Regions from separate parts of the Arthrobacter sp. StoSoilB5 genome, predicted to be linked through region 2. Evidence: riboswitches for the same ligand, from Rfam matches in the RefSeq annotation. Region 2 holds a riboswitch; each other region holds the start of a gene.
The links. Region 2 has a riboswitch for cyclic di-AMP ahead of LDN75_RS03760 (hypothetical protein). Riboswitches for the same ligand answer to the same signal wherever they lie in the genome.

Region 1 (7,542 bases), 390 kb from region 2:
CGGGCAGTGGCACCCCGTACGCAGCAGGGGCGCTGACGCCCGGTGCCACCGAAGCCGGCAGCACGTCCAGGTCGATCGTCAGGTAAAGCACATCGATTCCAGCCACGAAGTCGGCCACGAACGTCTCCACGCGCTCTGCGGAGCAGTCCTCGTCCAGCAGGTATTTCACGCCGAGACGGTCCGCGGTGTCGAAAAGCGTGCGCGTGTTGTTGGGTTCGGAGATACCGACGACGGCGTAGTGCAGTTCGCGTCCGGCGGCTCGTTCTTCCTGGGCCATCTGGAGAAACGGCGTGCCGGAACTCGGAGTGGGCTCGTCACGCAGGTCAAAGTGGGCATCCAGGTTCAGGACGCCCAGCCGCTTGCCACTACGCACAGTCTCCGAACCGGCCAGGCCCAAATAGCTGGCAAACGCGGTCTCGTGGCCTCCGCCGAGCACGACCGTGAGGTTTCCGGCGTCGAGCAGTTCAGAAATGGCGCGTCCGGCGCGCTGTTGTCCATCTTCCAGTGAGTCGTCCTCCACAACCACGTCACCGGCGTCGAACACGTCACGGTCAAGGTGGAAGGCCAGCGGGGCCAGCGCCGAGCGGATAGCGGCCGGAGCCGCGGCGGCACCTACGCGGCCCTTGTTGCGCCGCACGCCAGCGTCGCTGCAGAAACCCAGGACGACGGCGGGGCGTAAGGCAGCTGCGGCGGCTGTGGAATTGTGGGGTGTTACGGCTTGCCACCAGCGTCGGTGTTCGTCGCCGTCGCCGTCAAAGCGGCCGGTCCACGGCGTCGGGCTGACATCTACGGTGAGGCTGGTGCTGGTTCTTGATCCCATACTTTCAAGCACACCTGACGACGGACCCAAAAACCAGCAATCCAGCACGGGGCGTGTCCGGAATCCCGGACTTCAGCTAAGCGCTACTTGATGCCCAACAGCTCCTCCACAGTTCCGATCCCGAAGAACAGCAGGAACGCCGCTGCAACGGCCCACATGAGCGGGTGGACTTCCCGCGCCCGGCCCTGGAACGAACGGATAAGGACGTAGGAGATGAAGCCTGCGCCGAGGCCGTTGGCAATGGAGTACGTGAAAGGCATGAGGGCGATGGTCAGGAACGCGGGAATGCCGACGCCCCAGTCCTGCCAGTCGATCTTCCCCACCTGGGACACCATCATGAAGCCCACAACCACCAGCGCAGGAGCGACGGCCTCGAACGGGACAAGGTTGATGAGCGGCGTGAAGAACATCGCCACCAGGAAGAGCAAGCCCGTGACAATGGAGGCGAGGCCAGTGCGGGCACCTTCGCCAATACCCGCGCCCGACTCGACGAAGATCTGGTTGGACGAAACGGATGCGCCGCCGCCGACGATTGCCCCGAGGGCATCAACCTGGAGGACGCGGTCCACGTTGGGAATGTTGCCGTGCTCGTCCACGGTTCCGGCCTCGTTGGCCAGGCCCACCATGGTGCCCATGGCGTCGAAGAAGATGCTGAGGAGGATCACGAAAGCCAGCAGCGCGGCGGCCACGAAACCGAGGTGCTCAAAGGCGCCGAAGGGGTTGGCTTTACCAATCAAGGAGAGGTCCGGAGCGCCCCATTCGGAAAGTGTGGGAGCCACGAGGGACCAGCCGCGAGGGTTGACGTTCTTGCCGTCGAAGCTTGGGCCAATATGGAGCGTGAATTCGAGGATGGCGGCCAGGGCAGTGGAGACCACGATGCCGATCAGGATCGCGCCGCGGACCTTTCGCACTACCAACGCGATGGTCAGGATCAGGCCGACAGCGAAAACCAACGTAGGCCACCCCATCAGCTTGCCGTCCACACCCAGGCCGAGCGGGACAGTGGTGCCCGCGGCATCCGGGATGCGCCGGACAAAGCCTGCGTTGACAAGGCCTATCAGGGCGATGAAGAGGCCAATGCCCACCACGATTGCCGTCTTGAGAGCTTCCGGGACGGCTTTGAAAACGGCCGTGCGGAATCCGGTGAGGACCAGGATCAGCATGGTGACGCCCGAAAGCACCACAAGGCCCATCATGTCCGGCCACGTCAGCTCCGGGTGGGAGGCAACTGTCACCGCTACGAATGCGTTCACGCCAAGGCCAGTTGCCACGGCGAAGGGGTGCTTCGCCCAAGCGCCCATGAGGATGGTGAGGATACCGGCCACAAAGGCCGTAGTGGCCGCGACGGCCGTGAAGCCGAGCGAAGCTCCGCTGGAGTCTGCCCCGGAAAGGATCAGCGGGTTCAGCACAACGATGTAGCTCATGGCAAAGAAGGTGGCGAATCCGCCACGTATTTCCCGCGAGTACGTGGAACCGCGTTCGGAGATCTTGAAGTAACGGTCGATTGCAGAACCTTGTTTAAGCATGAAGGTCTCCGGGGATCGGGGGAGTTTGCTCTCAAATCCTATGCCCGCCAATGTGGGCCGCTGGGACGATTCGCCTAGTCTGTAAGGAAGCCAACACTAGGAGAAACCGCCCCATGCGTACCATCCGCCCGCTTCTGGCCGCCGTCGTCGCCGCGCTGGCTTTCGCTTCAGCGTTGCTGTTTGCCGCCGCCCCGGCCTCCGCCCACGACGTCGCCGAATCAACAAACCCGGCGAACGGTGCCCGGGTGACTGAAGTGCCGGCGTCGGTATCCATCACGTTCAACAACCGGCCGCTGGCCATCGGCTCGGGTGTGACTGTCACCTCTGGTGGCGAAAACTGGGCGGACGGCGCAGTGGAAATCATCGACAACATGGCCGTGCAGAAACTTCGGCAGGGTGCTCCGGCCGGCGAATACACGGTGGTCTGGCGCGTGGTCAGCTCCGACTCGCACCCCATCGAGGGCACCTTTACGTTTACGGCATCCGGGACAAGCACGACGACGGCGAGCGGCCAGGCAGGTGCCTCCCAGTCGGCTTCGGTGGCTGTTCCGACGGCGGGCACGGCGGCCCCCGGTACCGAAAACATTGAGCCGGCTCCGGCCGCTTCCCAGCCCTTCCCCTGGAGCATCGTTGGCCTCGCCGTGGTGGCGATTGCCCTGGTGATCTTCCTCGCTGTTACAGCCCGGAAGAAACTCGCGGTTCCCAACGACCCGGATGGCGAAAATTCCCCGGAATAACAAGGTTTTCTACATACTTGCGAAGATCTCGAAATGGTCACCGCGACACGCCAAAACTGAACTTCTCGTTACGTAAATGTGACTTTGAGATGATCTTCCTGTACGGTTGTACCTGTGCCTGTTCCACGTAGCGGGCACTTCCGGCCTGATTGCCTAGCTCTGCCGCAGTCCGGAATCCGTTCGCAGACAAACCTACGGCAGAGACGGGGAACCCATTTTGGCCCGCTTTCAGAGCGCGCCTTGGGGTGAAGTCACGAAGCTTCCGCTGAACAGCGGGGGATAGTGGCCGGGTGACTCCCATCCGAATCCGACAGCTAACCTCGCAGGCATCGGGAGAGGCTCTTTCATGTCTTCACGCATTCTTCGCGGCCGTCGTAAGGCGGACAGCGTACGTCCTAATCCGTTCATCTCAATCTCCAAGGCCGTTGCCAGCAACGCCTCGGGCGCAGGTCGCCAGGCCGCTGTCATCGCAGCAGCTTCGGGCCTCGTCCTTACGGGTTCCATTGCTGCCCACGCAGCAGAAACCCCTGTTCAGCGCGACTCCAGCCCTGCTACGGTCGCCGAGACCGTCACCGAGGGTCCCACCAAGGTTGTTACGGCCGCATCCACGGCCAAGGTCAACTTCGAGCGCCCTGCGGTTGCTTCCGTAGCGGCTCCCGTTATTGAAAAGCCGGCGCCCGTTGCTCCGGCCCCGGCGGCCAAGGCTCCTGCGACCGCTACCGTTCAGGCGGCGGCAACCACTGCTGCCGCTCCCGTCGCGGCTGCCCCTGCTGCTGCAGCTCCGGCTGTTGGTGGCATTAACGCTGCCATGGTCGCCTCGGCTTACGCCCAGATCGGCATCTTCCAGGACTGCACCGCGATGGTCGAAAGGGCCCTCGGCTCCGCAGGCATTCCGGTTGGCGACCTCGCACCCATGCAGTTCATGAACTACGGCAAGGTTGTCAGCGACCCCCAGCCCGGTGACATGATCGTCCAGTCCGGCCACGTAGCTATCTACATCGGCAACGGCCAGGCCATCAGCGGTGGCATCAACGGTAACCAGACGGGCATCCACCCGATCAGCTGGCTTACCGCAACAGGCCCCATCACGTACGTACGCGCTGGCGCCTAAGCTTCACGCTCCAGCTCAAAAGGCCGATGCCTTCGAGGACCAAAGTCTTCGAAGGCATCGGCCTTTTTTCGTAACCGGCCCTTTAGCAATCGACCCTTTACGTACCGCTCTTTTGAGTTAATTTTTGTTCGTTTAAGGCAAGGACTGAACTGGCCTTCGGTGGTTTCTACGCCAGGGCGATGCCCGGCCCAGCTGGGAGAGCCACCTTGGATGAGATCGCTTGCCCCACGGCTTTGGCTTGCCGGAGTACTTCCTTGGGCGTGGGGGTGATGAGTTCGCCAACGCCCACCAAGTGCATGCCGACGGCACGCATGGCTGCCACGAGGTTCTGGCCAATGGCGATTCCGAGATCGGCCAGCATGCGGCGCAGTTGACTCTGGGCGCAGCGCGTCACCACAATGTGGTCGGCCAGGAGGACTCCACTGGCCGTATGCACGGCCCATTGCCGTGGGGTGGATTCAAGCGGCCCGTAAACACTTAGCCCGGCCTTGAGGCTGGCCGTGTTCAGGCTCGCTGCGAGTCCATATCCAAGTTGCAGCGTGGAGTCTCCACCGAGGAAGTCCAGGCGAACAGCGCGTGTGGTGTTGCGGACATCCAGATGGTGGCTGGCGGCGTAGTTGCGCAAGTGGCGCAGGATCTCGTTGCGTTCCTGCATTGCTGCGGGGTCGGCAGCGTCGCAGCGTTGGAGCATTCCCGTATGGACTGATGGTCCGGTGGCCGATAAAGCACCAAAGCCGTCCAGCACGATGGAACCCACGCCATAGCGGCTGAGCTCGCTGGCAACAGCCAACCCGGAGAGGCCGGTGCCGATCACCACGGTGGTAGTCCGTTCCGTGACGGAATCAGGAGTGAGTGACACTGCTTGGGTTCCTCCTTGACGTGTGTGCCTTTCAGCAGCGCGTGGGATCGCGTCCGAGTTCCCCAAGCGGCCGCAAATAAATGGCCGGATTGTGTCCTGGGACACTTTTGCCGGCCATTCGGTGACTCGAACACTACCGAACTTTTTCTGCCATGGATAGCCTCGGCGACTGCGTGTTTTGGATGTTCATCGGCAGCGCAATCCAGAGGTCGATGAAGGTGTCGAAAACCGAGCCCGGACCGTTATGCACATAGCCCAAAGTCGCCTTGATTCGGTAATGCCAACCGAGAATAGTGGGCATTGGAAGGAGAACCCGCGGGTTTCTTCGGCCCCGGCTATTGGTTGCACACCAGCAAGGGAACACCGGTACGGAGAACCTCTGGCAGAATGGCCGGAACATCAAGCAGTAGGTGGAGAGGCGGGCCCAATGGACCAGCACGGCAGACACATTGAAGAACCACGGGACGGCGAGGACCAAGCAGTGGCGCCTGGTGGAATCGTCGTCGGAGTGGACGGTTCCGAGCATGGTCAATGCGCCCTGGTTTGGGCTGCTCGTGAGGCGGAACGCCGCCAGCTTCCCCTGCATATAGTCACGGCGTATTCGGTGCCCATCTTCGCAGCATCCGGCCTCGACGGCGGATACGCCACCGTAGACGATTCTGTGATCCGCGAGGGCGCGGAAGCCATCGTCAAGCAGGCCATGGATAAGGTCTCGGGTTACAACATCGATGTCGATGCGTCTGTGGAGAACGGCGATGCCGCGGGTGTCCTCCTGGATCTCTCCGCGAACGCCGCGCTCCTGGTCTTTGGCAGCCGTGGCCGCGGCGGCTTCGTCGGGCGTCTCCTGGGTTCGGTCAGCAGCGCCTTGCCTGCCCACGCTAAATGCCCTACCGTGACGGTCCCGCTCTACTGCGCCGACCGTTTGGGTGAGAACACCGCGGACAAGCACATCAAGGCTGAGCACGCCAAGGCCGGGCCGCGCACGGTGGAAAACGTCGTAGCAGTGGGCGTGGACGGTTCCGAACAAGCCCGCGTCGCCGTCCTCGAGGCAGCCGAACAAGCCCAGCGGATGGGGGCCAAGCTCCGCGTCATATGCGCAGTCCCGCAGTACAGCGGCTCCTTGGCCTGGGTGCCGGCACCCTTGGACCGCGATGCCTTGTTTGCGGACATCAAAGTGCAGTTGGATGCAGGTGCCGCCTGGCTTCGCAGCCATTTTCCCCAGCTGCCTCTGGAAACCGAGCTGAGGGACGGCTCACCCGTTGACGTCCTGGTTGAGGCCAGCCGCGGGGTGGAGCTGGTTGTCCTCGGTACGCGGGGCCGCGGTGGTTTCGCGGGCATGCTCCTTGGTTCCACCTCCGATGGCGTTCTCCATCACGCCAAGGGGCCGGTCCTCGTTGTTCCGGACCGCGAGGATCCGCGACTCGCGGACCGTCCCAAATTCGGACCCATGCTCGGCGCGGCTTAGAGCGCTGGCGCGCACCGCCCATGGATAACCAGCAGCCTGGGAAACACCGGCAGGAAAACAATGCGGGCCCGGATGTAAACGCCCCGGTGTTCATTCGGGATATTGCCGACATCCGGGCGGACATGCTCCCCGAGGTAGGCGGCAAGGCTGCCAATCTCGGCGAGTTGAGTGCCGCCCGCCTGCCGGTGCCGCCAGGTTTTTGTCTCACAACGTCCGCCTACCGCTACGCCCTCTCAGCGATTGGGATGGAGGACGTCGTTGCACTTCTGCAGGACGTCGCGGCATCTGACCTGGACGAACTCAATAGGCTCGCGGCCCGGGCGAGGTCGTTGGTGCTCGACGCCGGAGTACCCACCGACGTCGCCGAGTCGGTCCGGGCGGCGTATCAAAAGTTGGGAGACGCCGCCCCCGTCGCTGTGCGGTCCTCCGCCACTGCCGAAGACCTGCCCTTCGCCAGTTTTGCCGGGCAGCAGGACACCTTCCTGAACGTGGTGGGAGAAGAGGCAGTCCTTGACGCTGTAAGCCGGTGTTGGGCATCGCTCTGGACGGACCGCGCGGTGAGCTACCGGACAACCAACGGGATTGACCACGCAACGGTGACGCTGGCCGTGGTTGTCCAGGAAATGGTGGATTCTGCCACAGCCGGAGTGATGTTCACGGCCAACCCTGTCACCGGACGGCGCCGTGAAGCTGTAATCGATGCCAGCCCTGGCCTGGGCGAGGCCGTGGTGTCAGGTGCCGTTAATCCCGATCAATACGTGGTTGATACGCAGAGCAACTCCATCCTGAAGCGGACGCTGGGTGACCGGCAGGTGGAGATCCGTTCGCTTGCAGGTGGGGGCACCGAACGTATTGGGGGGCCCGGCCGTGCCGGGGAGGCAGGGAACCACGGGGTTCTCCCGTGTCTCAACGATGACCAGATCCGGGCGCTGGCCGCCTTGGGAAGGCGGGTGGAAGCCCACTATGGAGCGCCACAGGATACCGAATGGGCCATCGATTCGTCCGGGAAGCTGTGGCTCACGCA
Region 2 (7,542 bases):
CCGCGTCTGGGACTACGACTTCGGCGGGCAGGCCAACATCGTGGAACTGTACATTTCCTACCTGCGCAAGAAAATCGAAGCCAACCACCCCCCGATGATCCACACCATCCGCGGGGCCGGCTACGTCATCAAGCCTGCGGACTGAACCTTGTCCACCCTTTCAGGAGTAGCCCGCAAGACCCAGCGGAGCTGGTTCAATCCCTCTACCTGGCATCTGCGCACGCGACTGGTCCTGGTGGCAATGGCATTGCTGGTGGCGATTTGTGGTGCAGTCGGGGTGGTCAGCTATGCCTCCATGGACATGTACTTCAACAAGCAACTCGATAAGCAGTTGGAGCAGGCGTCCAGCCGCGCGAATGACTTCGGCAGGCCGCCGTCGAACTTTCCTTCAAGCGGCCGGCCAGATCCCCTGGAGGCCCGCGGCCAAGGTGCCGGGACCCTCAACGCGAGGATCGATGGTTCCACCGTCATCAACTCGGGCCTCATAGATGCCAACGGACGGCGCGCCGCACTCTCGGCCGAAGACAAGCAGGTCCTGCTGTCACTCCCCCGCGGCAATCTGCCTGTGGACCGCTCATTGTCCAATGGCGACTACCGGCTGGTGGCCGTTGAGACCGCCTACGGCGACGTGATCGTGACGGGACTGCCGTTGGCTGACAAGCAAAACGCCGAGGCATCGCTGGTATGGACCATGGTGTTTGTTTCTCTTGGCGGCCTGGTACTGATCGGACTCGCGGGTACCGTCATTATCCGTAGGACCATGCGGCCCCTGGAGCAGCTTTCGGAAGTCGCGACGAAAGTCTCGCGGCTGCCCCTCGACGCCGGTGACGTGGCACTTGCGGTGCGCGTACCGCCGTCGGCCTCCCATCCGGGAACGGAAGTGGGCAGCGTTGGCCACGCTTTGAACCAAATGCTCAACAACGTTGCCAGGGCGCTGGCAGCCCGGCAGGAAAGCGAAACCAAGGTCCGACAATTTGTGGCCGACGCGTCCCACGAACTCCGGACGCCACTGACCGCCATCCGCGGCTACACAGAGTTGCTACGCATGACCGAGAACTTCACCGACGATGGACGAAAATCCTTGGCACGCGTCCAGAGCCAATCGGAACGGATGACCACGCTAGTGGAGGACCTGCTTCTGTTGGCGCGCCTGGACGAAGGCCAGCCGTTGAAGGTCACGGATGTGGACCTGACGCAGCTGGTGATCGAGACCGTCAGCGACGAAAAGGTGATGGCACCGGACCATATCTGGAAGCTCCAGCTCCCTGACGAACCGATTACGGTGCGCGGTGACGCAACCCAACTGCATCAAGTGTTGGCCAATCTGCTGTCCAACGCACGCAAGCACACAGATCCCGGCACCACGGTAGTCACAGGCGTCATGCTCTCTGCTGACGGTAGTGCGGTGGTCACCGTCACTGACGATGGGCCTGGCATTCCGCCCGAATTCCAAGGCCGTATTTTCTCGCGATTTGCCCGGGCTGACGCCGCAAGATCGGGCTCTGAGGGGACCTCCGGATTGGGCTTGTCCATTGTCGAATCGATCGTTCAAGCGCACGGCGGAAGCGTGGAAGTTACGTCCAAGCCGGGACGCACTGAGTTCGCCCTCCGGCTTCCCTCAGTTTCAAACGAACGCGCATAACGAATCGGGCAACATGACGCGCCGTGATCGTGATCTCTGTTACCTAAATGTGACTTAAGCCGAAACCTCCTGTACCGTCGAAAGGGTGGGTCGCCCCTAACTGGCCCCACACCCGGGATGCGCCGAGCTCTGCCACTTCCCGGAGTTCCGTTCTCATTCGAGGCAGAGACGGGGGACCCAGAGTCTCCGGGCACAGTATTTTCCTTGCCCTTGGGGTGAAGCCGCAGCTACGCGCGCGGCCGGATGACCTCATCCGAACCCGACAGCTAACTCCGCAGGCGCTGAGAGGTAATCACACATGTCTGAATTCAACGATCAGACGCGCCCTTCCGCGCGTCACCGTGACGAACACAATGCTCCCCTGACCAAGTCGCAAACCGTTCTGAAGAACGCTGCACGCCGTGGCAAGACCGGGCAGCGGATGTCCGTTGTTGCAGGAGTCGTTGCCGCCGCCTTGGGCGTCGCCTCGCTCGGCCAGGCCGCAAACGCTGCGTTCAACCTCCCGGAAACGAGCCAGGCGTCCGAGACGCAGGCTACCGCCCAGGTCAGCAACAAATCAGCGGAAATCTCAGCTTCCTTGGATGCTGCCGCCAAGAAGGGCGCCGCCGATAGGGCCGCCGCAGACCAGGCAGCGGCCGCACAAGCCGCCGCCGAGAAGGCCGCCGCTGAGAAGGCTGCCGCGGACCAGGCAGCGGCCGCACAAGCCGCCGCCGAGAAGGCTGCCGCTGACGCAGCCGCCAAGCAGGCTGCAGATGCCGCCGCTGCTGCAGCCGCAGCCGCCGCAGCTGCCCCCAAGGCAGTGGACGATCCCGCAGCTGCCAAGGCGTACGCCGCCAGCATCCTCGCCAACTACGGCTGGGGTCCGGGCGAAATGACTGCGCTGAACACGCTGTGGGAGAAGGAATCCAACTGGCGGACCACCGCGACCAACGCCTCCAGTGGCGCCTACGGAATCGTGCAGTCATTGCCGGCTTCCAAGATGGCGACTGCCGGCGCTGACTGGGAGACCAACTACCAGACCCAGATCAAGTGGGGCCTGAACTACATCAAGGAACGCTACGGCTCCCCCTCGGCCGCCCTTGCCTTCCACTTGGCCAACAACTGGTACTAAGCCAAACCCTGAAGCAGGCTTGAGCCCACCCCAGCGGGCTCAATCGTGCAGGGCCTGATTGCCGCCCCGTTTCCGCCGTTCGCAGTGTTTATTGAAGCGACCGGCAGGAACCGGGGCGGTTTTCGCGGTTCAGGCCGTTTCCCCGTTTGAAGGCTTTCCACGTTTCAAGGCTTTCCACGTTTCACAGTCACATCACAGCGGCTGCCTATGGCCCTCATAATCCCTGGCCGCATGCTGGATGCATGACGCTCATAGATCCAGCGGGCAACGCAGTGCAGCACGCTGCACACGCTGGGCACTGTGGTGCTTCAGCCGTGCCTCAACAGCGGTCGCGGCGGTCTCCCGTGAACATCCGGGGAACAGTTCCCGTCCTTGACGTCGCGGTTCCCGTCTTCAACGAGGAAGGCCACATCGAGTGGAGCCTGCGCCGGCTGCACGCGCATCTCGTGGACTCGTTGCCTTACAGCTTCCAGATCACTGTGGCCGACAACGCCAGTACTGACACCACATTGAGAATTGCCGAACGGCTGGCCCGCGAACTCCCGAGCCTGAAGGTCCTGCGCTTCCAGGAACGAGGGCGGGGAAATGCGATCCGCCATGTCTGGCTCCATTCACCCTCACCTGTGCTGGCCTACGTCGAAGCCGGCATGTCCATCGACCTTGCCGCGGTGGCTCCCCTGCTGGCACCAGTAATTTCCGGCCATTCGGATCTTGCCATTGGCACACGGCTAGCCCGGACTTCCAATGCGATTGGTGGTCGCCGAAGCACCTTGGTTTCCCGCGGCTACAACATCCTGCTGCATCTGGTCTTGGGCGCCCGATTCTCCGACGCCCAGTGCGGTTTCAAAGCCATCCGCGCGGATGTAGCCCATCGGATCCTGCCGCACGTTAGGGACGACTCGTGGTTTTTCGATACCGAACTCCTGGTTATCGCTGAGCGCTGCGGCCTGCGCATTCACGAAGTCCCCGTCGACTGGACCGACAATCCCGACCCAAATATCGACGTCGTACGGACCGCTGCGGCTGACCTGCGGGGTATCGCGCGCCTGGCGCGCGATCTCGTGACGGGGCGCATCCCCATCGCGGAACTCCGGGCAACACTGGAGCGTGGCCCTTGCCCGCGTCGTTGCCCCGTTCCGAAGTGACACGTCGCACCAGCGTGCAATAAGCCCCGCCTCATCCTGCTTGACATAGGTCAACTGAACCGGTTTACTTACCAACAACTGAACCGGTCAAGTGATCGGGATCACTGCTCGTAAATTGGGGAGTCATGGCCGTTACCATCAACGACGTCGCGAATGCAGCAGGCGTGAGCAAGGGTGCTGTTTCCTACGCGCTGAATGGCCAGCCGGGCGTCAGCGAAGGCACGCGGACGCGGATCCTCCAAGTTGCCAAGGAACTGGGCTGGAAACCAAGTCTCCGGGCCAAGGGACTGTCCTCCTCCAAGGCTTATGCCTTGGGACTCGTGGTGGCACGTGATGCGAAACTGCTCAGCACGGACCCCTTCTTTCCGGCCTTCATAGCTGGCATCGAAACCACCCTGGTCCGGCATGAATACACGTTGGTCCTGTCCATCGCTTCCGGCCCCGAGGCAGAAGAGAAAAGCTACAGAAAGCTCGTAGAGGATGGTCGCGTGGACGGCGTCATCCTCACCGACATGCGGAACAACGATTCCCGCATCGCCCTGCTCGGCGAGCTGGAACTGCCCGCTGTCACACTCAATCGGCCGGACACGCGCTCACCTTTCCCCGCGGTCTGCATGGACGATACCGATGGCATCACGTCCGCCGTCAAGCACCTGATCTCTCTGGGACATACTCGAATCGCCCACGTGGGCGGGCCCCAGCCCTACGTCCACAGCCGAAGCCGCCACGGCGCGTGGGCACGAACGCTCGAATCAGCTGGACTCGGAACGGACCTGTTTATCGAGGCCGATTTCACGGCAGCAGGCGGAGCAGCCGCCACAGAATCTTTACTCAGCCGCCCGAACCGGCCCACGGCCATCGTTTACGCCAACGACCTCATGGCCATCGCCGGACAATCACTTGCCCAAACGCGAGGATTCAATGTGCCGGAAGACTTGTCCGTCACTGGCTACGACAACACCGAGATCACGCAGTACTTGAACCCCCCGCTGACCACCATCTCGACCGATCCGCTTTTGTGGGGGCAGACGGCAGCACAGCTGCTGCTCAATCGGCTCAACGGAACCCCCGCCGAAGACATTCTCTTGCAAGCCCCACGGCTGCTTATCCGTGGCTCTACCGGCCCAGTCAGCCCGGCTGACTGACTGACCGACCAGGCCAGGCCAGCCGGATCAACAAAGAAGTTCCAGCAATGCCGCTGTAACGCGCCTCGCTGCTGCCACCCATGGGTGACAGCGCGTGGCCATGCATTCCCGTGTCCTGCGCCATGACCGCCGTCATGACCGCCGCAACGGACCATCACAAGTACCAACGCTCCACCACGCATCAATTACCTTCAATGAGGAGTTGCAATGAAGCACGGACTTACTTCGACACGAATCGTGTCCATGGCTGCGATGGCAGTATTGGGTGCCACGCTGGCGGCTTGCGGCGGCGGAGGAAGCGGCAGCACCACCACCACCGCTGACGCTGCAACCGCGGCCAAAGGCCCCATCAAGATCTGGTACTCAAACAACGAGTTCGAGGTGAAGTGGGGCAAGGCCATGGTGGAGTCGTGGAATTCCGCCCACCCCGACGAAAAAATCGACGCCCAGGAAATCCCGGCCGGAAAGTCCTCCGAGGAAGTCATCGGAGCGGCCATCACAGCGGGCAATGCGCCGTGCCTGGTCTTCAACACCGCCCCGGTGGCAGTGCCGCAATTCCAGAAACAAGGCGGACTGGTGGCACTGGACAAGTTCCCCGACGCCGCGCAGTACATCAAGGAGCGCATAGGAGACCTGGCAGAGCAATACAAGTCAACCGATGGCAAGATGTACCAGTTGCCGTGGAAGTCCAACCCCGTGGTCCTCTTCTATAACAAGGACATTTTCCAGAAGGCCGGGCTGGACCCGGAAAACCCTAAGCTGGCCACACAGGACGAGTTCCTGGACACCGCCCGCACTCTGGTCAAGTCCGGATCAGTAGCCAATGCCGTCTGGCCGTCCCCGGCAAGCGACTTCTTCCAATCCTGGTTCGATTTCTACCCGTTCTACGCCGCCAATTCCGGGGGCACCCCATTGGTGAAGGACGGTAAAGCCACCTTCGACAACGAATCAGGTAAGCAGGTTGCCGGCATGTTTGAGACCCTCTATAAGGAAAAACTGGCCTCAAGCGAGGTCTACCAAGGTGATTCCTTCGGCGAGGGTAAAGCGGCCATCGCCATGGCAGGGCCCTGGGCCATCAACTACTACAAAGGCAAGGTCAACTGGGGTACCGCACCAATCCCAGGTTCCAAGGCCCAGGCTGACGGTTACACTTTCTCCGACGCCAAGAATGTGGCAATGTACTCAGCCTGCAAGAACCAAGGCACGGCCTGGGAGGTCATGAAATTCGCCACCAGCCAGGAACAGGACGGCAAGCTGCTGGCCGTTAGCGGTCAGATGCCCATGCGCAAGGACTTGACGGCAACCTACCCTGACTACTTCGCGAAAAACCCTGCCTATGAGCGGTTTGCCGAGCAGGCCGCGCACACCGTGGAGGTCCCCAACGTGGCCAACTCGGTAGAAATCTGGTCCACCTTCCGCACCGCCTACGCCAAGTCAGTGATCTTCGGCAACGAGAGCATTGACACCTCGTTCAAGGGCGCGGCAGAGAAGATCAACCAACTGGCAGCCCAAAAGTAGCCGTGGCCCCCATGCCACTCGCCTCCTCCGAAAGCACATCCGCAACACGGAAAGCCGACGGGAGAACAGTCTTCCGGCGGCTGAGGCCAAAGTGCATCTTTGGCCCTCAGCCGCTGGGATTGTTGTTCAGCGCACCATACGTCATCTTCATCCTGGCGGTACTGGCTTACCCCTTGGGGTACGCCGTCTACATTTCCTTCCACGATTTCTTCTTCACGGCCCCCGGTGTACCCGTGGAACGTCCCTTTGTGGGCTTGGAGAACTACGTCACCATCTTGTCCGACCCCGCTGTCCAGCGATCGTTCGCCAACATCGGAGTGTTCCTGGCCATCAACGTTCCACTCACCGTGGGCTTATCCCTCGTGCTGGCCAACGCCTTGAACCGGGTCACCAGGCTGAAGACTTTCTTCAGGGTCAGCTACTACGTCCCATACGTCACGGCGAGCGTAGCCGTTGTCGGAGTCTGGCTCTTCCTGTTTCAGCAGAACGGCCTGGTGAACTCCCTCATGGGACCGCTGGCTCCGAACCCGTCGTGGTTGGTCAACTCCTGGCTCGCGATGCCCACCGTGGCGCTGTACGTGACGTGGAAACAGCTGGGCTTCTTCATCCTGCTCTACCTCGCCGCGCTCCAGAACATCCCGGATGAACTGTACGAGTCCGCCTCTGTGGATGGTGCCAACAAGTGGGTTCAGTTCTGGAACGTCACTGTTCCGGGCGTGCGCGCGGCCAGCGTGCTCGTCACCCTTTTGGCCACTATTACTGGCGCAAACCTCTTCACTGAGCCGTACCTCCTCACCGGTGGCGGCGGGCCGGATGGCGCATCCACCTCGCCGGTGTTCCTCATGTACCAAAAGGGCATCCTGCAGGGCAATCCGGATGTCGCCGCTGCGCTGGGGGTGGTGTTGGTGATCGGTGTGTTGCTGATTGCCCTGATCCAGAAACGCCTTGTGGGCGGGAAGGAGGCCTGACATGTCGGTAGTC
Region 3 (7,542 bases), 230 kb from region 2:
CGGCGCCGTTGACGAACGGCATCCAGCACCAGGACCACAGCGAGCATAAAGGCAACCGGCAGCCCATAAAGCGCCGTGGATGTGATCCACACGGGTGCCACTCCACCATTGAAGGCGATAGCCATAACTGCGCCGACGGCGGCCAAGGAAACGACGGCGATCACGGCGGCAACAATCATGAGGGGGCGGCGGTAACCCGGGGAAGTCATGCGCCTAACGCTAGCAGCCGGGCAACATGACGTAGGCCCATGGGCTATTGGCTCGCTTATGTCTCAGGAACGGTGCAGCAACGGCGCAGCAAAGGCGCCGCAAAGCGGGAATAGGTGGTCCGGCAGGATAACCTTGAACTAACAGACCAACACGGACCGTGCTGTCTCCCTCGATCCCGCAGATCCCTGTGGATGCGGTGGCGGCGCGACGTGTCTCCAAAGCAAGAACGAAGAAGGTTGATTACGTGCCCACCGGCAAGGTCAAGTGGTATGACAAGGAAAAAGGCTTCGGATTCCTCGCGGCTGAAGACGGCCAGGAAGTATTCCTGCCCAAGACGTCGCTGCCCGCAGGCGTAACCGAGCTCAAAGCCGGTACCCGCGTGGAGTTTGGCGTGGCCGATGGCCGTCGCGGTGCCCAGGCATTGGGCCTGCGGGTCCTGGACAAGACGCCCTCCATCGCCAAGGCCAAGCGCATGAACGCCAAGGACCTGGCGCCTTTGGTACAGGACCTCGTGACCGTGCTGGATAACTTGTCCGGTACTTTGTCGTCCGGTAAGTACCCGGAAGGCAACAAGGCCAAGGCCATCGGCATGGCGCTGCGCAAGGTTGCCGACGAGCTGGAAGCCTAGGAACCGCCATGACATCGGAATCCGCACAGGATACAAAGTCCGGAAGGGACGCGCAGGCCAGCCCTGGGGCCGTCACTGCCGCCGACATTCCTGTCATCGGGGATACCCCTGCGCGGAAGCCGGTCCCAGCGAAGCCGCGGGCCGGCATCCCCGTGTGGCGCACCGGCAAGCCGGATGCGTTCCTGGCCGCCGCCGTCGACGTGGCAAGGGAAGCGGTGGAGACCATCGCGAACCCCGGCGAGGTTGGTGCCCACATCGGCGCAAAGTCCGAGGGCGATCGCGTAGTCACGCACCTTTTCGAGTCGAAGCTTGCAGGGTACGGCGGGTGGCAGTGGTACGCCGTGATCACCCGCAATTCCCGGTCAAAGATCGTAACGGTCAGCGAGCTCGGCCTCCTGCCCTCAGAGGACTCCATCCTGGCCCCGGAATGGGTGCCATGGGCAAAGCGTGTCCGCCCGGAGGACGAGACACCCTTGGTGGAGGAGACGGTAGAGGAGGTGTCGGAGGAAGCCGTTCAGGCTGAAGAAGACGACGCCGCCGAAGCATCGGATGCCGCTGAATCCGATGAAGACGATGACGCAGTTGAAGCCGACGTTGCTGCCGATGACTCTCCCGAATCTGCTAACCCAGGCGAGTAACGGCCAGTCGATTAACGGCAGCGGCGCCGTCCGGGAATAACCCAGACGACGCCGGCACCTGCCCTTGCGCGGAAAACCGCGGCAGTTACGTCGTACGTTCTACTTCTTCAGTTCGCTCACGACGTAGTCGATGCTGGCGAGCAGGGCTGAGACGTCGTCAGGTTCGATTGCCACGAAGGTGGCGATGCGGAGCTGGTTACGTCCGAGCTTGCGGTAGGGCTCAGTGTCCACCACGCCGTTGGCGCGCAGGATCTTGGCAATCGCCGCTGCGTCAATGGAGTCATCGAAGTCGATGGTGGCGATGACGTTGGAGCGCTCCTCAGCCTTGGCGACGAACGGTGTGGCGTACTCGGAGGCCTCGGCCCAGGAGTAGATGCGGCTGGCCGAGTCCGCCGTGCGCTTGCTGGCGAAGTCCATTCCACCGTTGCTGTTGAGCCACTGCACTTGCGCATCCAACGTCAGCAGCGTGGACAGCGAAGGCGTGTTGTACGTCTGGTTCAGCTTGGAGTTCTCGATTGCGGTCTGCAGGTCCAGGAAGTCCGGGATCCAGCGATCGCTTGCCTTGATGCGCGCGGCGCGCTCCAGGGCTGCGGGGGAGAACAGGCCCAGCCACAGGCCGCCATCAGAGGCGAAGTTCTTCTGCGGGGCGAAGTAGTAGACATCCGATTCGGCGACGTCCACGTCCAGCCCGCCAGCGGCTGAGGTGGCGTCCACCAGGACGAGCGAACCGGCGTCGGCGCCTTCTACACGCTTGACCGGGGCGGCAACACCCGTGGAAGTCTCGTTCTGGGGCCACGCGTAGACGTCAACGCCGGCCTCGGCCTGGGGGGACGGCCGCGTGCCGGGCTCGGACTTGATGATGGAGGATGCATCGAGGAAGGGGGCCTTGTTGGTGGCCGCCGCAAACTTGGAACCGAACTCGCCGAAGGAAAGGTGCTGGGCCTTTTTCTCAACCAGGCCGAAAGTCGCTACGTCCCAGAAAGCGGTGGAGCCGCCGACGCCGAGGACAACCTCGTAGCCCTCAGGTGCGCGGAAGAACTGGCTGAGTCCTTCGCGGACCGAGCCCACCAGGTTCTTGACGGGCGCCTGACGGTGGGATGTGCCAAGAATGGTGGTCGATGCGGCGGACAAGGCCTGGACCTGTTCCGGGCGGACCTTGGAGGGTCCTGCGCCGAAGCGTCCGTCCTTGGGCAGCAGGTCGGCGGGAATAGTGATGCTGTTGTCGCTCACGTGTGGCTCCAATGGGTATCGGTTAGAGAGGGGAGGTGGCAGGTGGCATCGGCTGCCCCTTCGACTCCATCATTCTGCCTGACCGGGCCCGCGCTCAGGAATCTGCGGTTGTCATAGTCCGCCACGTGGAATGCCTGAACGACTACGGGCATTCGTGCCCGCGGAAACATTATCCAGAGTAATTCCAAATAAGCTAGGCTAGGGTTGGCGTTCCTGAGGTGTCGATTGCACACCGTCCACCTTGGCTGGGACGCGGTACGGTGGAGATTACGCAACAAATGCGTTCGAGGAGAGCTGAGCTGGATGACGGATCTGATCGATACCACTGAGATGTATCTTCGGACCATTTTGGAGCTTGAAGAAGAGAACATCGTGGCTCTTCGCGCACGTATTGCCGAGCGTTTGCGCCATTCGGGACCCACAGTTTCCCAGACCATCGGACGCATGGAGCGCGACGGCCTGGTGATTGTGTCCAACGACCGTCACCTGGAGCTGACCGAGGTCGGACGCAAGCGGGCCACTGAAGTCATGCGAAAGCACCGCCTTGCCGAGAGGCTTCTGGCGGACGTCATTGGTCTCGACTGGGCGTATGTCCATGACGAGGCATGTCGCTGGGAGCACGTCATGAGCGAACGTGTGGAGCGGCGGTTGTATGAGTTGTTGGAACATCCCACCGAGTCGCCGTATGGCAACCCCATCCCGGGTCTGGAGGCACTTGGCGGCCTCGCCGGCCAGCCCCTTGCACGCCTGGACGTCAACCTGCTGCACGCGATGGACGGGTACGCCGCCGATTCACGCGTAGTCGTCAGCCGACTCGCTGAGCCCATCCAGGTTGAGCCGGAACTCCTCACCCAGCTTGATGAAGGCGGGATTCGTCCCGGCGCCACCGTCTCCTTGGAGAGGGTGGGGGAGTACATCTCTGTTCGCGTTCCCGGCATTGAAGGAGCGCTTGAGCTGCCTCCCGAGGTAGCCGCGCACGTCTTCGTCGCCGTTAGCTGACTTTCCGGCGTGTCAGATCTCACGTTGGGGTCTTTGGCGCGCGTGTGACCTGCGGGTTTCCGCGATTGATGGTATGGAGCCACGCCACAACACGGTGTTTCGAAAGATAACGAATTTATTACTGCGGACTTTAATCGCCTATAGTTATCTACTAGCGCCGATACCAAAGCGTTACCTGATCTGGAGCCGAGCTCTGCCAGCGGATCAGGTGTGTCATCAACTACTGGCAGAGGCGGGGGAACCACAAGCGGCTGCCTAAAGAAGCAGCCTTGGGGTGAAGTCCGCAGCAGAAGTGCCTACTAACGCAAGTCCTCCTTGGGATACCTGTGTGCCGTTTGCGCTTCGTGCGGACCGGGTCTTTGAACTCTCTGACCCGAATCCGACAGCTAACTTCGCAGGCTTTCTAGAGAGGAACAGAGTTTGACATCGCAGAACGTCAGGGGTCGCCGCCGCGCGTCCGGCCCCGCTGCTGAGCTGCGGCCAGCCCGCGCCGCAATGGAGATCCGGCCACGCGACACCCCGCGTCAGGTGCGCCGCCGCAAGAGCCCATTGCGCCAGGTAGCCGACTTCGCCGCAGCCAGTGGTGTCGGGCAGAAAGCCGGAGTTGCGCTTGCCGCCACCGGACTTGCCCTGACTGTAGGTCTGCCGGCCACAAGCCCCGTCATGGCCACATCCGAGTCCGGTCAGACTGAGGCGGCCCTGACCGTGCCCGGTGGCAGCCAGCCCGAGGTTTCTGCGGCAGCGTCTGCCAAAATCGATTTCAGCCGCGCAGCGGTCGCCACCGCAGCCGATCCTGACGGCAAGCTCAAGCAGCTGCTGAGCGCGCAGTCTGCGGGCAGCATCCAGCGCGCCTCCTCACTTGGCACCTTGGGCAGTCCACTGGACAAGTTGGTCACGGCGTCGCCCTTTGGCTATCGCGTCAGCCCGCTCACCGGCGGCACGGGTGACTTCCACCGTGGCCAGGACTTCGTGGCCCAGTGCGGTACCGCTGTTCACGCCGCAGCCGCAGGCAAGGTCACGTTCGCGGGCTGGCATGAGTATGGCGGAGGCAACCGCGTAGTGGTTGATCACGGCAACGGCCTCGAGACCACGTACAACCACCTGTCGTCCTTCAACGTCAAGGTGGGCCAGACCGTCAACCGTGGCGATACCGTCGCGCTCAGCGGCACCACGGGCGCATCCACCGGCTGCCACCTCCATTTTGAGGTCCAGGTAAATGGCGAGGTCGTAGATCCCATGGGTTGGCTCTGAGCTAGTTGATGGTGCTCTCTCGCATTGATGACACGCCCCGTGACCTGAATGTGACATTCACGAATATCTGTTGTACCGTCTAAAGCGCATCGGCTTTTTAGGGGGCCGATGCACTTGGGTGGATTGCCTAGCTCTGCCACCACTCAAGGTCCGTTCGCAAAAATCGTCTGGCAGGGGCGGGGGAACCAATTTTGGTCTTCGAATCAGAAGGCCTTGGGGTTAAGTCGCAAAAGCTTCCCGGAAGCCGCGCGGCCGGATGACTCCCATCCGAATCCGACAGCTCACCTCGCAGGCATTGGGAGAGGCTACCTTCGTGTCATCACGCACTACCCCTGCGCGCCATCGCGCCGAATTGGTTCGTACGAACCCGTTGAACAACCTTTCCAAGGCTGTCTCAACCAATGCAGGCACCGTAGGCCGCCAAGCCGCCGTTCTGGCCGCAGCCTCTGGACTCGTTCTCAGCGTCGGACTCCCGGCCCAGGCCGCAGATACCGACGTTTCCAAGTCGGAAAGCTCCAGCACCCAGCAGTTGGTAGCCACCGCAGTTGTCACCGCCGAGCCCACCGCAACCGTTTCCTTCGAGAGCCCGGTAGTGGCCACCAAGGAAGCCCCCAAGGTTCAGCGGGCCTCCCAGCGCACGCAGACTAGCGATAGCCAGGCGAACGGCGCACTCTCTGCCCTGTCCTCCACGGCCAAGGATTCCGCTTCCAGCGCGGCAGCCTCCGGACTCGCAGCCATTGCCTACACCGGCATCGGCCACCCCTACGTTTGGGGCGGCACTTCCCCCAATGGTTGGGACTGCTCCGGATTCACCCAGTGGGTTTACGCCCAGGCCGGCATCAGCATCCCCCGCGTCAATGCCTGGACGGTCATGACGCCCACCAGCACGCCAGCTCCCGGCGACCTCGTCATGCAGAACGGCGGAGCCCATGTTGGCATCTACGTCGGCAACGGCATGATGATCAGCGCGCTGAACCCCAGCCAGGGCACCCTGCTGCACTCCGTGGCCTCCACCGGCACATCCTCGTTCTTCACCCTCCGCTAGGAAAATCCCATTCGGGGTAAGCCAGCATGCCCCCCATGTGCTGGCCGCCCATAACCCGCGTGCGACCCCAGCGTGCGCGGATACGAAAAGAGAGTAATCATGACCAGTGCAAACAAGGTTGCACGGCATCGAGCTGAGGCCCCCAAGACCAGCTCACTTGCCGTCATCGCAAAGGCTGTCAGCGACAACGCCGGTGGCGTTGGCCGTCAGGCAGCAGTGATCGCAGCTGCATCGGGCCTTGTCCTGACCAGCGGCGTGGCTGCAAATGCTGCGGACACCAATGTCCAGCGCGAATCTACATCCGCGTCCGCCCTTGACGTGCAGACGGTTGCCCAGGCCACCATTGCTGCCGACTCGAGCGTTGCCATCTCCTACGAGCGCCCCGTGGTCACCACGGTGGAAGCACCCGCTCCTGTGGTCGAGAAGGCCCCGGCCAAGGAATCTGCGCCGGCTGCTGGCGGCAACGCCACTCTGGCAGTCAACACTGCCCCCGCAGCCAAGGCGCCCGCGGCCTCCAGTGGTCTCGGTGCAGCTATTGCCGCAGCGGCCTACGCACAGCTTGGCGTCACGCAGGACTGCACCATGCTGGTGACCAACTCGCTGGCCGCCGTCGGCATTCACTTCCACGACTGGCCGGCCGGCTACCTCTCCCTCGGCCGCACGGTCAGTGCAGCTGAAGCCCAGCCCGGCGACCTCGCCTACTACGCCAACGGTGGCTACGGCGGAATGGCGCATATCGCTGTTTACGTCGGCAACGGCATGGCAGTCCACGGTGGATGGAACGGATCCACTACGGCACTGTTCAGCGTGAACGTTGGCTCCGGCCCCGTTTTCATCCGCGTCAACGGCTGATCAAACACTCCACGGAACACCCCGCAAGGCTTAGGCCAGCGGGGTGTTCTGCTTTAACCACCGTCGGTTAGCCTCAAAAAGGTGTCCCGTGCATGAACTTTTGCCAACACCACGGCCGAAACGGCAGAAAAATTCGTTGATACGGCATATAAGTGCTTACCCTTGTGTTGTCGATCCACAGCCCGTACAAGCAGAGGGCAGCCGGCCCTCGTGCCCCTGACGGGTGCGGCCGTGAAGAGGTACGTGCATGCGCACACTCGTTCTGAATGCTGGATATGAACCGCTGGCGGTAGTAACCTTCCGCCGGGCGCTGGTCCTTGTGCTGACTGGAAAAGCTAGCGTAGTGGCCGAAGGCGACGAGCCTGTCGTCGGGCCACAGGAGATTCTCGGAAGACCTTCCGTGATCCTTCTCAATCGCTACATCCGTCCCCGGTACAACAGGATCACCGCGGTGAGCCGACGCGGCGTCCTTCGCCGCGACAGCCATCGCTGCGCCTATTGCGGGAAAACAGCGCACACCATAGACCACGTCCACCCCAAATCCAGGGGCGGCGCGGATTCCTGGGAAAACCTGGTTGCGGCGTGCTTGAAATGCAACAACGCCAAGAGTGACCACACGCTCGCCGAGATGGGTTGGAAACTGCGTTTCACGCCCGGTGTGCCCACAGGAACCATGTGGCAGATCAAAG

Region 1: linked by a shared signal. The riboswitch ahead of LDN75_RS01925 (NlpC/P60 family protein) and the one ahead of LDN75_RS03760 (hypothetical protein) in region 2 are both predicted to bind cyclic di-AMP.
Region 3: linked by a shared signal. The riboswitch ahead of LDN75_RS04755 (M23 family metallopeptidase) and the one ahead of LDN75_RS03760 (hypothetical protein) in region 2 are both predicted to bind cyclic di-AMP.

Annotation. Positions count from the first base shown of each region.
Region 1 covers NZ_AP024646.1:387,263-394,804, forward strand. Annotated here, with positions in the region: gene hutG (formimidoylglutamase) at 1-820, opposite strand, end outside; gene LDN75_RS01915 (NCS2 family permease) at 904-2,346, opposite strand; gene LDN75_RS01920 (copper resistance CopC family protein) at 2,460-3,083, shown strand; cyclic di-AMP (ydaO/yuaA leader) riboswitch at 3,234-3,426, shown strand; gene LDN75_RS01925 (NlpC/P60 family protein) at 3,430-4,194, shown strand; gene LDN75_RS01930 (FAD-binding protein) at 4,361-5,053, opposite strand; gene LDN75_RS01935 (universal stress protein) at 5,481-6,518, shown strand; gene LDN75_RS01940 (PEP/pyruvate-binding domain-containing protein) at 6,539-7,542, shown strand, end outside.
Region 2 covers NZ_AP024646.1:776,991-784,532, reverse strand. Annotated here, with positions in the region: gene LDN75_RS03770 (response regulator transcription factor) at 1-145, shown strand, start outside; gene LDN75_RS03765 (HAMP domain-containing sensor histidine kinase) at 149-1,642, shown strand; cyclic di-AMP (ydaO/yuaA leader) riboswitch at 1,753-1,937, shown strand; gene LDN75_RS03760 (hypothetical protein) at 1,941-2,753, shown strand; gene LDN75_RS03755 (glycosyltransferase) at 2,996-3,898, shown strand; gene LDN75_RS03750 (LacI family DNA-binding transcriptional regulator) at 4,024-5,043, shown strand; gene LDN75_RS03745 (extracellular solute-binding protein) at 5,251-6,561, shown strand; gene LDN75_RS03740 (sugar ABC transporter permease) at 6,642-7,529, shown strand.
Region 3 covers NZ_AP024646.1:1,002,036-1,009,577, forward strand. Annotated here, with positions in the region: gene LDN75_RS04730 (hypothetical protein) at 1-209, opposite strand, end outside; gene LDN75_RS04735 (cold shock domain-containing protein) at 455-838, shown strand; gene LDN75_RS04740 (DUF3027 domain-containing protein) at 847-1,476, shown strand; gene serC (phosphoserine transaminase) at 1,576-2,706, opposite strand; gene LDN75_RS04750 (metal-dependent transcriptional regulator) at 3,010-3,705, shown strand; cyclic di-AMP (ydaO/yuaA leader) riboswitch at 3,880-4,121, shown strand; gene LDN75_RS04755 (M23 family metallopeptidase) at 4,126-4,956, shown strand; cyclic di-AMP (ydaO/yuaA leader) riboswitch at 5,095-5,265, shown strand; gene LDN75_RS04760 (C40 family peptidase) at 5,270-6,001, shown strand; gene LDN75_RS04765 (NlpC/P60 family protein) at 6,101-6,853, shown strand; gene LDN75_RS04770 (HNH endonuclease) at 7,101-7,542, shown strand, end outside.